DNA from 3 places in the Kitasatospora sp. NPDC002227 genome. Region 2 is predicted to be linked to each of the others. Evidence: riboswitches for the same ligand, from Rfam matches in the RefSeq annotation. Region 2 holds a riboswitch; each other region holds the start of a gene.
The links. Region 2 has a riboswitch for cyclic di-AMP ahead of ABT095_RS13745 (LysM peptidoglycan-binding domain-containing protein). Riboswitches for the same ligand answer to the same signal wherever they lie in the genome.
Positions count from the first base shown of each region.

Region 1 (5,250 bases), on a different contig from region 2:
CGCGGATCTGCCTCGCCAACCTGCTTCTCGAGCAGGGCAGCCCCGAGGAGGCCTTGAGCCTCCTCCTGGCCGTGCTGGGCCGTCGTGCCGCTCCCGACAAGTTCGCCCTGAAGGCCTGGGACACCAAGCTCCGGGTGTGGTCCGCCCTGGGCCGCCACCGCGAGGCCGCCGATGAGGCGCTGGAGCTGCGGGCACAGTACGCCCGGGTCCACGGCGATGACCACATCTTGACGCTGAGGGCCGGGGCCAACCGGGTCCAGAACCTGGTCCACCTCGGCGAGTACGAGCAGGCCGAGTGCGAGTGCGATGAGCTCATCGAGCTGCACGAAGGGAAGGACCTGTTTTGGCAGGCTGTCACGAACGCCCGCGTCCTGGCACTCAACGGGCTCGGCCGCCACGAGCGGGCCGAGGCCACTGCAAGAGCCGCGCTGGAGCAACTGCCGAAGGTGAGCTGGCCCGGCAGCGACATGCGCGTCACCCTGACGCTCGGTCTGGCCCGCAGCCTCTCCGGCAGCGGTCGTGGTGAGGAGGCCTTGGCCGCCGCCGAAGCCAGGGCGGAGTTCCAGCGCGAGGCAGACCGCCGGGTCGCCCTCGCCGCACCGGTCGCCACCGTCACCGCGCAGGTGCTGCTCGGGCTCGGCCGCCTGGCCGAGGCCGAGGCCGAGGCACGGCAGGCGGCCGACCTCGCCGAGGCCCACCTCACCCCGCGTCACCACGCCACCCTGGAAGCCGAAACCACCCTCGGCAGCGTCCTCGCCGCCCAGGGCCGGAGCGCCGAGGCGGCGGAGCAGCTCACCCGCTGCGCCGCCGCCTGGCGTGAGTACTTCGGCCCCCGGCACCCCCGTACCGTCGCCGCCGAGGCGGAACTCGCCGCGCTGGGGTAGAGCTCAGTGGAGCTGCTTCTGGTCGAAGGTGTGGGGGACGGGCAGGGTGTGCCAGCGGTCGATCGGCCAGGCGACCACGAAGGCGCGGCCGACCACGTCGCTGACGGGGACGAAGCCGCCGCTCGGCTCGGCCGTGTGGAAGCGCGAGTCGGCGGAGTCGTTGCGGTGGTCGCCCATCACCCACAGGTGGTCCTTGGGCACGGTGACGGTGCCGGCCGGGTGGTCGTTGCACGGGGTGGCACCGGGGTAGATGTACGGCTCGTCCAGCGGCACGCCGTTGACCTTCACCGGGCTGCCGCTGTCGCACTGCACGGTGTCGCCGCCGACCGCGATCACCCGCTTGATCAGGTCCTTCTCGTCCGAGGACGGCCTCAGCCCGACCGCGGTCAGCGCCTCGCCGATCCCGTCCAGGACGGCGTTGCCCGGCTTCTTCTTCGGATCGTCGCCCAGCCAGTTCGCCGGATCGTGGAAGACCACCACCTCACCGCGCTCCGGGGTGGCGCCGAACCAGGGGGTGAGCTTGTCCACCAGGACGCGGTCGCCGCGCTCCAGTGTCGGCTGCATCGAGTCGGAGGGGATGGAGAACGCCTGCACGAAGAAGGTCTTGATGACCAGTGAGAGCAGCAGCGCCACCACCACCAGGATCGGCAGCTCCTGCCAGAACGGCCGCTTCTTCGTCGTCTTGGAGTCCTTGGCGTCCTTGGCGTCCTTCTCGTCCATCGACTCCTTCGGCGCCTCCGCCGCCTCCGTCGCGGCCTCCTCGGCCGTGTCCTCGGTGCTCATCTCTACTGCTCCCCCTGGATGATTGGTTGGCGGGGAGCCGCGCCCCCGCCCACTGCTAACGAACGAAGGTTCCCGGGCCGAGGGGCCGTCAGGTCAGACCAGCTGCTCCAGGGTGCCGGTGTGCAGCTCGCCGAAGCGGCCGCCCTCGCCCTGGTACGTCCAGAAGACCCGGACCGTCATGGCGCCCAGGTCCATCACGTGGCTGACGGTGATGCCGCTCGCCTCCGTCCAGCTGACGAACCAGATCTGCGGGGCGACCTGGGCGACGTGCAGCGAGACGTCCTCCCACTGGCCGGCCGACTCGCCCAGGCCCTCCCAGCGCAGCCGGGTGCCGTCGGCGGAGTAGGCGTTGCGGAAGGCCGCGCCGTTGTCGACCTGGAACAGGTAGGTGTGTCCGGCGAAGCCAGGCAGGGGCGCGGTCATCTTCGGGCGGTCCTCGTCTCGGGCAGTGGGTGAGCGGCGGTACGGCGTGCTTCGGTGCGGCGTCGGCCGACACACCGGGCACCAACTTATCCGAACCGGCTGACCGGGCGCGGCTCCATTTCGCTTGCTGCTGAACGCGGCGGCGCTCCCGTACGTACCGGTAGGGGGAGGGCGCGCGGCCGACCGGCCGCGTGGACTCGAACCACCTGGGAGGAGAGATGCTCCGCACGATGGCGGCCGGCCTCCTGAGTCTGCTGCTGGCCCTCGGCGGCGCGGGCGCGGCCTTCGCGGCAGCCAACCCGAGCGGCCACGGGCAGCCGAACCAGACCTGCCTCAGTTCCAGTGCGCCGAACGAGCCCGGCCACGCGTCCGGCTCCCCGGGCTCGGCCTTCAACGAGACCGGCCCCGGCACCGGCGGCGCGGCGTACAGCAAGGCGGGCGCGCCGTCCCAGTACGACGTCGCCTGCTACCAGGTCAGCCAGCCGCACTGACGGACCACCCGCTCGACCGCCCCGGGCGGCTCGGCCGCCCGGGGCCCGGTGTGAGGTGCGTCGCTTCGGGGGCGAAGTTCTTGGCCGTGCTCAGCCACCCTGCTTACCGTTCACAAGTCGTCCGCGTCGTGCGGACCCCGTCGTCGGGACGCCGAATCCCACCCATCCGACGCCGGGTACTCGAGCAGGAGAAGAGCGGGCGGGAGCGGGGGAACCAGGTAAGTCGCCGATGCCCCCTGCCCTGCCACCCCGCAGGTGCCGGACGGGCCCGGCTAGGGGTGAAGCCGCTCCACAGGCGGCCGGGCTACCCGTGTGCCCGAACCCGACAGCTCACCTCGCAGGCGTTCACAGGGCTGACCAACATGCGCATATCCGTGACCCCTGCCCGCATCGGCGCCGCCGCCGGTGTCGCGGCCCTCGTGGCCGTCCCGCTCGCCGGCCAGGCCCAGGCCGCCGTCGGCGTGACCCAGGACCGGCTGACCCCGGCCTCGATGGCCGCCGGCCAGGCCGCCTCCGCCGGTCTGACCGTGCACTCCACCTCCTGCTTCACCGCGAAGACCCTCGGCGTGGGCATCCGCGACGCGGCGGGCCGCAACCTGGACTTCCCCGGGTCGGCCTCCAACGTGCGGATCTGCCCGAGCGGCGTCTCGATCACGACCGGCGCGCGCACCCTCCCGGCCGGGACGTACACCCAGTTCGGCTTCTGGCAGGACCTCTCGGGCGGCTGGCACAACCTCGCCTCCCGGACCCTGACCGTCGGCTCCTCGGTCACGCCGACGCCCACCCCGACCCCGAAGCCGACCCCCACGCCGACTCCGACCCCCACCCCGACGCCCACGCCGTCGCCGACCACCGGTTCGCCCGTGCCGGGCAAGGCGCTGACCTGGTCGGACGAGTTCAACAGCAGCGTCGACGGCAACCGCTGGGCGAGCAACACGAGCACCTCGTACCGCTACGGCAACCACAACCCGGACGACAACAAGCTCGACTGGCTGAACCCGAACAACGTGAGCGTGGCCAACGGGGTGGCCACCTTCACCGCGAACCCCTCCAGCCACACCCTGGAGAACGGCAAGCAGGCCTGGGACACCGGCCTCCTCACCACCGAGGGCACGAAGGAGGGCTTCCAGGTCAAGACCGGCGACTACGCCGAGACCCGGGTCAAGCTGCCCGCCGGCTCCGGTGCCTGGCCGGCGCTGTGGACCTGGAAGAACGGCAACGGGGAGATCGACTCGTTCGAGTACCACCCCGACAACCCGAACCTGCTGGAGCTCACCAACCACGTGAAGTCGGGTTCGAAGTACTACACCGACGCGAGCGCGATCAACAAGGACCAGTGGGTCACCATCGGCACCTACTACGGCGCCAAATCGGTGGACTGGTACGTCAACGGGGTGAAGGTCTTCTCCGACGGCACCGGTGTCGGTTCGAACTGGTCCGCGTACGTGATCCTGAACCTCTCGGTCGGGGCCGGGCAGTACCACCCGGCCCCCTCCGGCTCGGCCCCGATCACCATGCAGGCCGACTACGTGCGGGTGTACCGCTGACGGTCAGCTCACCGTCAGGGTGAACGGCGTTTCGTTGTTGCGCGGGTTGTGGTCGTCCAGACTGAAGACCCGTACGTGCCCCTCGGCCTTCGTGCCGGGGGGCACGTCTGCGTCAACGGCCACCGGGACGAGGGCGGTCGCCGTCCGGTAACGCGCGAGGCCGGGGCCGAAGGTGCAGCGCACCATGTGCGGGTAGGTGGAGCAGGTGGCGGGGAAGGTCGGGGTCAGCAAGGTGAACCCGCCGGGCACGTCCACCTCGACGGTGAAGGGGGAAGCCGTGGTGTCCGGCCCGTCGTTGGCCACGAAGGCGTGGACCACCGTCTCGCCGCCTGGGGTCGTCGCGTCCGGATCGATCCGGACCACCTCGAGGTCGGAGTCCGACGGGAGGACCCGCGCCCCCGCCGGGCCGGCGCCCAGCGCCGCCAGGGCCAGTGCCGCCGCTGCCGCCATCGCCAAACGGACCATGCCGTTCACCTTTCACAGAAGGTATTCGATCGACTACCCAATGTAGCGGCGTACGCTGGTTCGTGTCCGGTTTTTCGGCAGATCGTCGGAGGTGGGCGAGATGGGCGGACAGGTGCTGAGCGAGGTCAGTGCGGTCGTGGCGAACGACCGGGAGGCCGAGCTGGTCACGTCGTACCGGGAGCTGATCGCCGGCCCGCTGCCGGACGGGCTGGTCCGCACCGAGCTGCTGCGCGGTGCGGACGGGGTGTGGCGGATCCAGAGCCTCTGGCGGGACAAGGCGGCCCTCGATGCCGTCCGGGCCAATCCGAAGCTGGCGGCGGCGCCCAAGCTGTTCCGGGACGTGGGTGCGGAGCCGCAGCTGTCGGTGTTCCAGGTGACGGCGACTCAGATCGGCGCCCTGATGGTCAGCTGACCTCCGCTCAGGGGGCCAGGACCTGACCGAGTCGGGTCGCGATGTGCCGCATCACGGGGACCAGCCCGGCGCTGCCGGTCTGCTCCTCCAGGGCCTGGATGCGGGCCTCCGGGCCGGAGACCGAGAGGGCGGTCGGGGTCGGCGCGCCCGGTACCGCGACGGCGATGCAGCGTACGCCGATCTCCTGCTCCTGGTCGTCCACCACGTACCCGCGCTCGCGGGCCACGGCGAGCTGGGCGAGCAGC
Region 1 covers NZ_JBEOWY010000006.1:229,726-234,975, forward strand. Annotated here, with positions in the region: gene ABT095_RS08245 (tetratricopeptide repeat protein) at 1-884, shown strand, start outside; gene lepB (signal peptidase I) at 888-1,667, opposite strand; gene ABT095_RS08255 (MoaF-related domain-containing protein) at 1,761-2,090, opposite strand; gene ABT095_RS08260 (hypothetical protein) at 2,309-2,581, shown strand; cyclic di-AMP (ydaO/yuaA leader) riboswitch at 2,742-2,941, shown strand; gene ABT095_RS08265 (glycoside hydrolase family 16 protein) at 2,944-4,128, shown strand; gene ABT095_RS08270 (hypothetical protein) at 4,132-4,593, opposite strand; gene ABT095_RS08275 (antibiotic biosynthesis monooxygenase family protein) at 4,694-5,005, shown strand; gene ABT095_RS08280 (IclR family transcriptional regulator) at 5,013-5,250, opposite strand, start outside.
Region 1: it holds a riboswitch for cyclic di-AMP, as region 2 does, so the genes downstream of both, ABT095_RS08265 (glycoside hydrolase family 16 protein) here and ABT095_RS13745 (LysM peptidoglycan-binding domain-containing protein) in region 2, are expected to answer to the same signal.

Region 2 (5,250 bases):
CAGGACGACCCCGAGCCGCTCCGCCGTGTGCTTCAGCAACGCCCACAGCGCCCCGCCGCCCCAGTTGCTCCCGCCGGACCCCACCCCGAAGTTCATCCTCCCATTATGGTGTCGAGGCCGGGGAGACCTCCGGACGTGCGGATGGTGCGGTGCGCCGGGAGTCACCAGTCGCGGGTGGCGATGAGTTCCTCGATGTCGGCGTCCTTGAAGCCGTAGGCGGTGGCGAGGAACCAGAATTCCTCGGCGATGTACTCGCGGGCGACCGTCTCGATCTCGCTGCCGGCCGCGTCGAACTCCGCCTCGAGGAGGTTGAACTCCTCGGTGGCGGCGTGGGTGAGGGTGTAGAGGGCGGACAGGTCGGCGGGCTGTTCGGCCTCGATGCGCTCGCACAGGCGGAGGAGGACGGCCCGGCCCTGGTCGACGACGTGGTCGGGGTAGTAGGAGTCCCGGTACATCCCCTGGAGGAAGGGGTGTTCGGCGATCTGCTGGTTGGTGATGGGCATGGTGCTTCCTCGTCCTTGGCGCGGTACCGATGCGCTGATCATGCACGGCACCGCTGACAACGACGCGGTCAGCTCCGGCGGCCCGGGCGGCAGCGGACGCCCCACGAGGCGTCGAGCGTCGGACGGAGGACGGGCACCGATGAGCCGCGGCGTCTCAGGCCGCGACGCCGGCCATGCCGCCCTCGCGGACGGTGTAGCCGGGGCCCCAGGCGCGGAGGTGCTGGGCCAGGGCGGCCCGCTCGGTCGGCGGGACGGCTGCGGCGGGGAGGAGGACGACCCCGTTCGGGGCGAGCTGGACGGCCCAGGAGAGCCGGCGTTCGTTGACCAGGCGTACCTGTGACCAGGGGATGTCGCGCGTGCCGTCGGAGTTGGTGACCCGCAGGCCTTCGGCGGAGAGCTCGATGGTGGTCGGACCGGCCAGGTGCGTGAACATGCTGAGGACGCTCTTGTCCATGATCTTCCGCTTGAACCCGGCGAACAGGCCCTTAGCCGGGGGCGCCATGGTCTCCTGCAGCTCCGGGACCGTCAGATCGAAGCTGTATGCGTACTCCACGGCGGATCTCCTTGCTGTGCGAACGCCCGTACGTGTGCGGGCGGACGGCAGGCTACCAGGCGGCTGAGCTGTGGCGGAGCCGGGCGAAGACGACCGCGAACAGGGCCAGCGAGACCAGGCCGAGCAGTGAGGCGGAGGCGGCGCGGGCGACGAACGCCCGGCCGTGCTCCAGGGGGCTGATGAAGAGGATGGGACCGGCCACGATGGGCAGTGCCACCAGAGTGCCGGCCAGGGCCGGGCCCCAGCGGCGGCCGGCCAGGGAGGAGGCCGTCACGAGCGCGGGCTGGGGGCATCTCGCACAGGCCCGCGCCCGTGAGGAAGGGCCGGGGTGCTCAGGACAGGTGCAGGACCTGGCCGGGGTGGATCAGGTCGGGGTCGGCGCCGACGGTGCCGAGGTTCTGGGCGTAGACGTGCTGCCAACCGCCGAGGTGGTAGGTGTTCGAGATCCCCGAGAGGGTGTCGCCCTCGACCACGGTGTAGTCACCGGGAGTGGGAACGGCCGGTGCCGCCGGGATCTGGGGGGCGGCCGGGGCCGTCACCGGCGGGGTGACCGGGGTGACCGGCGTGCTCGGCGGCGTCGTGGCGGGGGCGGATGCCGCGGGCGGGGCGGCCGGATCGGCGGGCATGGCCGGGGTGGCCGGGGTGGTGGGGGCCGCCGGGGTGGTGACGGGCGCCGTGGGGGCCGTGGGCGCCGGGGTGGCGGGCACGGCGGGGGTGACGGGTGTCGCGGGCGGCGTGACCGGGGCCGTGGTCGGCGGGGTCACCGGGGTCGCCGGGGTGCTGGGCGCGGTGGTGGGCGGAGTCACGGGGGCGGTGGTGAGGACCGTGGCGCAGCCGGGCCAGCGGACGGTGCCCTGGTCGGCGAGGAGCTTCTCGGCGATGGCGATCTGCTGGTCCTTGGTGGCGTGGCTCGGCTGGGCCGCGTACTGGTCGCCGCCGTAGGTCTTCCAGTCCCGCAGGGTCAGCTGCAGGCCGCCGTAGCCGCCGTCGCCGTCGTTGGCGGTCCAGTTGCCGCCGCTCATGCACTGCGCGACGGTGTCCCAGCTGGTGGCCGGTACGGCGTGCGCGCCGGCCGCGGTGAGCAGCGGCAGTGCGAGGCCGACGCCCATCACGGAGGCGGCGGCCACGGCGCGGTCGGCCTGGGTGGGGCGGCGGTGACGTCCGGAGCCCGAGAAGACCATCGAGTTGTCCCTCTCCGCACGCCTGCGAGGTGAGCTGTCGGGTTCGGACCGGAGAGTGGCCCGGCCGCGCTGGGCGGCTTCACCCCTAGCCGTGGGTGCACGGCGTGGGAACCTGGGTCCCCCGTCCCCGCCCAAGGGGTCTGCTGCGTGGTCCCGGGGTGCGCGGTGGGCGGGGTTCGGCGTGCCGCGTCCGGGGCCCGTGGAGTCCGGGCTGTTGGCGAGCGTAGAGGGAGTCACGGTCGGATAACAACCCGGCAACCCGACCATCACACAATCATCACGCGCCTCATAAACCCACCAGCTCAACCGTTCTGAGCGAGCGCCTGGTCGGCCTTCGGCAGGTTGGCACGCAGATGATCCAGGTACGCCTGGGCCTGCGTGCCGGGGTGCGCGCCCCGGGCGAAGGCGAGCATGTTGCCGGGGCCGGTGTTGTAGCCGAGGGCGAGCAGTTCGTCCTTCGTGTACGAGGAGCTCCAGTGGGAGGGCAGTTGGTCGGCGAGGCCGGCCAGGTACCAGGCCTCGGCCTGGATCGCGAGCGCCGGGTCGTCCGGCAGCTCCTCCCAGCGGCGGGTGGGGAAGTGCTCCTGCTTGGTCTCGTCGAAGGCGGCCCGGTGCATGTTGGCGATGCCGAAGGCGGAGTCCGGCTTGAGGCGCTGCCAGGCGCGCTCCAGCTCCGGAGCGTGCGGTTTGTAGGCCTCGTTGTAGAGGACGGCGAGCAGCAGGCGGGCGGACACCCCGGTCTTCGCCGACCAGGTACGGACCTGCGGGGCGAACTGGGCCGGGTCGTAGGACGCGCCGGTCGCGGGGCCCGGTGAAGCGCTGGGACTGGTGGCGGTAGGGGTGGGAGAGGTGGTGGACGGCGCGGCTCCCGGGTGCTGGGTGGTCCGGCAGCCGGTCACCGCCACCACCGCCACGAGAACTGCCGCTGCCGCCCACCCGTACCTGCTCATACTTACGGATGGTAGGCGAAGTGCGGTGCGGTCAGCCGCCGGACACGAGCAGCTCGACCAGGGTCCGCACGCCGAAGCCCGTTCCGCCCAGGCCCCATTCGGGGTCGTCCAGGTCGGACAGCGCCGTGCCCTGGATGTCGAGGTGCGCCCAGGGGATGCCGGTCGGCACGAACTCCCGGAGGAACAGGGCCGCCAGCATCGCGGTGCCGTGCCGCACACCGATCGTGTAGTTGACCAGGTCGGCCACCCGGGAGTCGAGCTGGCCCCGGTACTCCTCCGGCAGCGGGAGCGGCCAGCAGCGCTCGCCCGCGCGGGCACCCGCCGCCTGCACGCGGGCCACCAACGCCGGGTCGGTGCCCAGTACGGCGGCGATCCGGCGGCCGAGGGCGACGGCGGCGGCGTCGGTGAGGGTGGCCAGGTCGAGGATGGCGTCCGGCCTGGTCTCCGCGGCGAGGGTGAGGGCGTCGGCCATGATCAGGCGGCCCTCGGCGTCGGCGTGGCGGACCTCGACGGTGGTGCCGCTGCGCATCCGCAGCACGTCGCCGACGCGGATGGGGTCCGCGTTCGGCATGTTCTCGGTGAGGGGGAGCCAACCGTCCACGGCGACCGGGCAGTTGAGAGTGGTGAGGGTGGACATCGCGGCGAGCACGGTGGCGGCGCCGGCCATGTCGGCCTTCATGGTGGCGAGTTCGGCGTTCGGCTTGAGCGCCAGGCCGCCCGCATCGTAGGTGACGCCCTTGCCGACCAGGGCGATCCGGCGGGTGGCGCCCGCCGGGCGGTAGCGCAGCCGCACCAGCCGGGGCGGCACCAGGGAGCCCCGGCTCACCCCGAGCAGGCCGCCGAGCCGCTCGTGGGCGATCCGCTGCGCGTCCCACACCTCGCACTCGAGCCCGGTCTCCGCGGCCAGCTTGAGCGCCCGCTCGGCGAAGACCGGGGGAGTGAGCTCCTGGCCGGGCTCGTTGACCAAGTCCCGGGCGAGGCGGACGGCTTCGCCGATGCGGAGGCCTGCGGCGAGCGCGGTCTCCGGGTCGGCGCAGGCGCCGCCGCGCAGGCCGGGGCCGGTCCAGGAGGGGCCGGTCCAGGAGCGGGGCGAGGGGGCGGAGCCGGTCGGGGCGCCGTCGGCGGCGGTCGGTGCGACGCTGGGTCCGGTCCGGTCCGGGGTGGGTCGGCCGTCGCTCGTCGTGAGGGTGGGTCCGGTCCGGTCCGAGGTGGCGTCGGGGTGGGCGGTTCCTGCCGTGAGACCGGGGCCGGTCCAGGCGGGTTCCGGGGTGGTGTCCGGTGCCGGGGGGACGACCAGGGTGATCAGTTGGTCCGGTGGGGTGCGGGTGGTGGCGACCTCGGCGGAGAAGTGGCCCGGGTAGCGGTAGGAGCCGAGGAGGTAGCCCTCGGCGAGGTGGCGCAGGTGGGGGCCGGGGGCGTGCAGGGCGAGGCGGCGGTAGTTGGGGACGGCGCGGGCCAGGTGGGCGGCGGCGGTGCGGGTGGCGGTCGCGTCGAAGGCGGCGCGGGGACCGCAGCCGAGCAGCACGCGGACCGGCTCGCCCGGCAGGTGGAGCACCTGCCCGAGCGCGCCGGAGAAGCCGCTGCCGGCCAGGAAGGCCGGGCTCAGCTCGGCCGGGAGCTCACCGGCGAAGACCGGCTCCACCACGGAGTCCACGTCGGTGGGCTGCTGCGGCGTCAGCCGCCAGCGGGCGCTCATGCGCCCCGGGCGGCGCGGCGGGCCGCCCCCCATGCCTCCAGGTCGGCCAGGTAGGAGGTGGCGAGCTCGCCCATCCCGCCGGCCGCGCCGACCGAGGCCCAGCCCCGGGCGGCGGAGATCGCGTACGGGTCGAGCCGGAGCGCCTGGAAGAAGCAGTCCTCGGCGAGCAACTCCCGCCCGGCGCGGGCGAAGCAGTCGCCGGCCGCCGCGTAGCCGAAGGCGGTGGAGACCGGGCCGAGGCGGGCCGTGCGCAGGTAGCTGTGGGCCGCCTCCTCGGGCCTGCCCTCCTTCATCAGCCCTTCCGCCACCTCGATGTGGGTCTTCGGCTCGTACGGGTCGATCGCCAGCGCCTCGGCCACCAGCCGGT
Region 2 covers NZ_JBEOWY010000012.1:100,261-105,510, reverse strand. Annotated here, with positions in the region: gene ABT095_RS13765 (DUF6193 family natural product biosynthesis protein) at 1-96, opposite strand, end outside; gene ABT095_RS13760 (DUF5713 family protein) at 162-503, opposite strand; gene ABT095_RS13755 (YcxB family protein) at 658-1,056, opposite strand; gene ABT095_RS13750 (hypothetical protein) at 1,109-1,330, opposite strand; gene ABT095_RS13745 (LysM peptidoglycan-binding domain-containing protein) at 1,389-2,237, opposite strand; cyclic di-AMP (ydaO/yuaA leader) riboswitch at 2,243-2,391, opposite strand; gene ABT095_RS13740 (transglycosylase SLT domain-containing protein) at 2,540-3,187, opposite strand; gene ABT095_RS13735 (leucyl aminopeptidase family protein) at 3,219-4,883, opposite strand; gene ABT095_RS13730 (tetratricopeptide repeat protein) at 4,880-5,250, opposite strand, start outside.

Region 3 (5,250 bases), on a different contig from region 2:
CAGCACGGGCTGCTCCCCTGCACCGGTCAGACCCGCACCACCCCGCTCACCGGCATCGCGCTGACGCTCTCGTAGCGCACCTTGGCCCCCGGGTAGGGCGCGTGCACCACGACACCGCCGCCGGCGTACATGCCGACGTGGTGGGCGTCCTTGTAGAAGATCACCAGGTCTCCCGGTCGGGCCTCGGCGAGGCTGATCCGCTGGCCCGCGTGGGCCTGCTCCTGCGAAGTGCGCGGCAGCGAGACTCCGGCCTGCCGCCAGCTCCAGTACATCAGACCGGAGCAGTCGAAGGTACGGGGGCCGGTCGATCCGTAGACGTACGGGGAGCCGATCTTGGCGATGGCGGCGGCCAGCGCGGCGGCGGCCCGCTCGGAGGAGGCCGGCTGGTTGCCGAGGTCGAGCCGGTCGGTGCCCCGGGTGGCGCGGCTCTCGGCCTCCTCGGCGTCCTGCGCGGCGAGCCGGGCCCGCTCGGCGGCGCCCAGGCTGTCCAGCAGGTGCTGGGCCGTGGCGAGCCGCTGCTGGACCTCCCGCTTGCTCTCGGTCAGCGAGCGCCGCACCTGGTCCAGCTCGCCGAGCTTGGCCTGGGCCTCGGCCCGGCGCTGGTCGAGGCGGCGCTGACGGTCGACCAGCTCGTGCAGGGTCTCGGCCTGCCGGGCGGCGGCCTGGTCCAGGCTGCGGGCCCGGCTGAGGTAGCCGGCCGGGTCGGAGCTGAGCATCAGCTGCACCGTCGGGTCCATCCCGCCCGCACGGTACTCGGCGGCGGCCACCGCCCCCAGCTCGCCGCGCAGCCGGTTCAGCCCGTCCTGCCCGGCGGCGACCTCGTCGAGCAGCCGGCCGCTCTCGGCCTGCAGGCGCTTCTGGGTCTCCTCGGCGGCGTTGAACCGCTCCGAGGCCTTCTCGGCCTCGTCGTAGAGCTGGTCCACCTGCGCCTTGACGTCCTTGCGGCTGGGCGGCTCGGCGGGGGCGGCCTCGGCGGTGCCGACGGCGGCGGCCAGCACCCCGGTGGCGGCCGCCGTGATGGCCAGCGCCCGGGCGATCCTGTGCACACCCGGCAGGGGGGAACGGCGAGGCATCGACATGCGGCAGAACATAGCGAGTACTGGCGATCTAGTCCAAACCTCCCCGAACTCGAATATTCGCCCACTAATCGGACATCAGATCCACTGCCGGGGAACGCCGCAGGCCCGGCACCCCCTCGGGGGCACCGGGCCTGCGGGAAAACCGGCGGAGCGTCAGACGCGCACGATCGCCACGATCGACATCGCGGTGGCCGACTCGTAGCGGACCACCGAACCGGTGTGCGGAGCGTGGATCATCTGGCCGTTGCCGATGTACATCCCGACGTGACCGCCACCCTCGTAGATGATCAGGTCACCCGGCTGGGCGTTGGCGATGTCGCGACCGACGTTGGTGCCGGCGTTCTCCTGCTCCTGGGAGGTGCGCGGCAGCGAGACGCCGGCCTGGGCGTAGGACCACTGCATCAGGCCGGAGCAGTCGAAGTTGTCGGGGCCGGCGGCACCGTAGACGTAGGCGACGCCCAGCTTGCTCTCGGCGGCGGCGATGGCGGCGGCGGCGTAGCCGCTGGCCGGCGCACCGGGGTTGAGGGTCGTACGGGAGGAGCTGCGCGAGGCGCGGTCGCCCTGCACGGCGGCCTTGGCGTCGGCCGCGGCCTTGGCCTCGGCGGCGGCCAGCGCGTCCCGCTCCTGCTGGGTCAGCGAGTCGAGCAGCGCCGTGGCCTTGGCCAGCTTGGCCTGGACGTCCTCCTTGTCGGCCTTGAGGCTCTTGGTGGTCGCGTCCAGCTCGGCGAGCTTGGCCTGCGCCTCGGCCTTCTGGCCGTCCAGGGTGCGCTGCTCGTCCTTGAGGGTCTTGAGCGCGTCCGCCTGGGAGGCGCCGATCTGGTTGATCGCGCCGGCCTGGGTCAGGAAGGAGTCGGGGGAGCTGGAGAGCATCAGCTGCACGGTGGGCGAGATCCCGCCGTTGCGGTACTGCTCGGCGGCTATCTCACCCAGGCTCTGCTGGATGGTGCTCACCTGCGCCTGCTGACGGGCCACCTGGTCCTGGAGGGCGCCGACCTGCTTCTGCAGGTTCTGCTCCTTCTCGGTCGCCGCGTTGAACTTCTCGGTGGCGAGCTCGGCCTGCTGGTTGAGCTGGTCGACCTGGGCCTTGACCTCGTCCTTGGTCGGCGCCGGGTCGGCGTGCGCGCCGGCCTGGGAGGAGAACGCGACCGCGGTGGCGGCGGCGGCGGTCATCAGGGTGATGCGAGTCCGGCTGGCGGGCTTGGGACGACGATGGGACGCCACGAAGGCGGGCTCCTTCTTCCTACGCCGCCTACCGGGTGAGCTGACGGGTTCGGGCTGGAAGAGATGCCCTACGACGCCTCACCGGCCCACCGTCTCACGACGGCCGCCCGACCTGGCGCCGATTCACCCCGAGGAACGTGGTTCCCCGGCTCCGATCGACAGCGCCCCCGCGAGGGCTCTCACTCAGGAGGGCCAACTCTCGGCCCGCCCCGCTGCTTCTCAGACTCGGCGGTTCCACCGCCGTCACCCGGGTTGGGTGAACGACCGTGCGGTGGTTCGGGGGACCAACCTAGTAACCCAACCGTGATCGGTTCAAATCCTTGTCGGAAAAAAGTCTGAATCTGCGCCAAGTTCGCTTGTGAATGCGACCGAGCGTGACAACGAAGGTACGCGCGGCTGACAATTCCTCAACTACGGGTGACGAAAAGGCCCACCGGAGGTGTCCTGGATCACAGGAGTGTCTCGGTGGGCCTCGGCGTGTCGAAGGGTCAGACGCGGCGGATGGTGTTGATCGACATGACGCTGACGTCCGCGATCTTGACGACGTCGCCGGTCTTCGGCGCGTGGATGAACTTGCCGCCGCCGATGTACATCCCGACGTGGTGCCGGTCGTTGAAGAAGATGAGCAGGTCGCCCGGCTGGGCGTCGGCGATCGAGGGCACCCGGGTGCCGACGGTGGCCTGCTCCTGCGAGGTGCGCGGGATCGACACACCGGCCTGCGCGTAGGCCCACTCCATCAGGCCCGAGCAGTCGAAGACGTTCGCGCCCTCGGCACCCCAGACGTAGTCGTGGCCGAGCTTGCTCTCGGCGGCGGCCACCGCGGTGGCGGCGTAACCGCTGGCCGGCGGCAGGTTGGCTAGCATGGCGCGGTTGTCGCTGCGGGAGGCGCGGTCGCCCATCACGGCGGCCCGGTCGGCGGCGCTCAGCTGGCTGAGCAGGCGCTTGGACTCCTGCAGCTTCTGCTGGACCTCGGCCTTGGCGTCGTTGAGGACCTTGGTGCTGCGGTCGAGCTCGGCGAGCACCTCCGCGGCTTCCTGCTTCTGCTGGTCCAGGCGGCGCTGCTCGTCCTTGAGGGACTTGAGCGTCTGCGCCTGGGTCGCGGTGACCTCGGCGGCGCTGGAGGCCTGCTCCAGGTAGCCCTGCGGGTTGGAGGAGAGCATCAGGGCGACCGAGGAGTCGATGCCGCCGTTGCGGTACTGCTCACCCGCGACGGCCGCGAGACCGGTGGCCAGCACCTGCATCTGCTCCTGGCCGCGGGCCACCTGGTCCTGCAGCTGGGAGGCCTGGGTACGCAGCTGGTTGGCCCGCTCGTTGGCACCGTTGTAGGCCTCGGAGGCCTTCTCCTGGTCCTCGTTCAGCTTGTCGACCTGGGCCTTGACCTCGTCCACGGACGGACGGCCGGGCGCAGCGTGGGCACTCACCTGCGCGGACAGGGCGACCGCGGTCGCTGCGGCAGCCGTCAGCACGGTGACCCGTGCGCGGCTCGGCTGCTTGGGGCGGCGGTGGGAGGCCAAGGGTGTTGCTCCTTCTTCCTGCTGGACTCACCCGATCAGGCGATAGTCCGGAAAATAGGTTTGACGCCAGACCCTAGTGAGTTTGGAGCGGCTGCGCCACTCTCCGACCCCCACGAACTTCCGTACCCGGAGCGGATTCACGCCGCCGACACAAGCCCGCCACAAGCGACGGGCCGCCGTTCAGCTCCGCGCCAGCCGGTTGAGCAGCAGGATCGAGTTCACCGGCCGCGCCCCGGCCTTGCGGACCCCGTCCGCCACCTCGCGGTCGGTGGAGACCACCACCACCGGCCGCCCCTGCGGCTCGGCCCGGACCAGACGCCGGATCAGCTCGTCCGCCGTCTCCCCGGTCCGGCTGAACCGGACCCGGACCCCGCGCGGCGGCGCCATGATCACCGGCACGTCCAGGTCCTGGCCGTCGAACACACAGGTGACCTCCGCCTGGGTGCGCTGGGCCAGCATGGCCAGACCGCCGAGCAGCCGGATCCGCTGCTGCTCCAGCGGCAGCGCCGGGTACCCCGTCTTGGTGACGTTGTAGCCGTCCACCACCAGGTGCACCTGAGGGATCGCCAGCAGCTGGTCGAGCAGCGCCGGGTCGTCCTCGGCCAGCGCCCGCCGGGCCACGTCGTGCGGCGAGGCCGAGCCGGGCACCACGGCCTCGACCAGGTCCGCCGGGTGCAGCTGGGCCACCGGCAGGGCCAGCTCCCGCTGCAGGCCCTGGGCGGCGTGCAGCACGGTGTCGAGCAGCAGCCGCAGCCGCATGTCCTCCACCGAGCGCCCCTCCCGGGCGGTGCGGCGGCCCGCCTCCAGGAGGGTCTCCAGCTCCACCACCCGGTGCCGCAGCCGCCGGGCCTCGCTCTCGGCGGCGCTGCGCTCGGCCGAGGTCAGCGCCTTGGCCGCGTCCAGCTCCGACTGCAGCCGCCGGGTCTCCGCCTGGGCCCGCCGGGTGTCGCTCTCCAGGCTGCGGACCTTCTTGCGCAGCGAGTCCGCCTCCTTGCGCACGCTCTCGCCCTCGGCCCGCTGCCGGTCCAGGTCGGCCCGGGCCTGGGTCCGCAGCTCGGCCAGCTCGGCCTGCAGCTTCTCCACCAAGCGGGCGGCCTCGGCGGCCATCCCCTCGGCCCCGGCCCGCTCGGCCTCCTCGCCGGCCTCGGCCACCAGCCGGCTCCACCCGGCCGGGCGCAGCAGGTAGGCGGCGGCCGCCACGTCCATCGGGTCGGCCGCGCCGGGCACGCTGCCGGCCTCCAGGGCCTTGACCAGATCGGGCTGCCCCAGCCGCAGCCGGTCCGCTATCCGCACCCGGAAGGCCGGCTCGGCCTCCAGCGCGGCGGCCAGCGCCGGGGCGGCGTACTTCGCCCGGCGGGCGGGGGTGAACTTGGCGTACTGACGCAAGGACGCGGGCAGGTCGGCCGCGGGCAGGCCGCCGAGCGCGTCGGCGGCAA
Region 3 covers NZ_JBEOWY010000015.1:149,243-154,492, reverse strand. Annotated here, with positions in the region: gene ABT095_RS16870 (hypothetical protein) at 1-6, opposite strand, end outside; gene ABT095_RS16865 (C40 family peptidase) at 27-1,079, opposite strand; gene ABT095_RS16860 (C40 family peptidase) at 1,233-2,300, opposite strand; cyclic di-AMP (ydaO/yuaA leader) riboswitch at 2,311-2,474, opposite strand; gene ABT095_RS16855 (C40 family peptidase) at 2,789-3,814, opposite strand; gene ABT095_RS16850 (NYN domain-containing protein) at 3,995-5,250, opposite strand, start outside.
Region 3: it holds a riboswitch for cyclic di-AMP, as region 2 does, so the genes downstream of both, ABT095_RS16860 (C40 family peptidase) here and ABT095_RS13745 (LysM peptidoglycan-binding domain-containing protein) in region 2, are expected to answer to the same signal.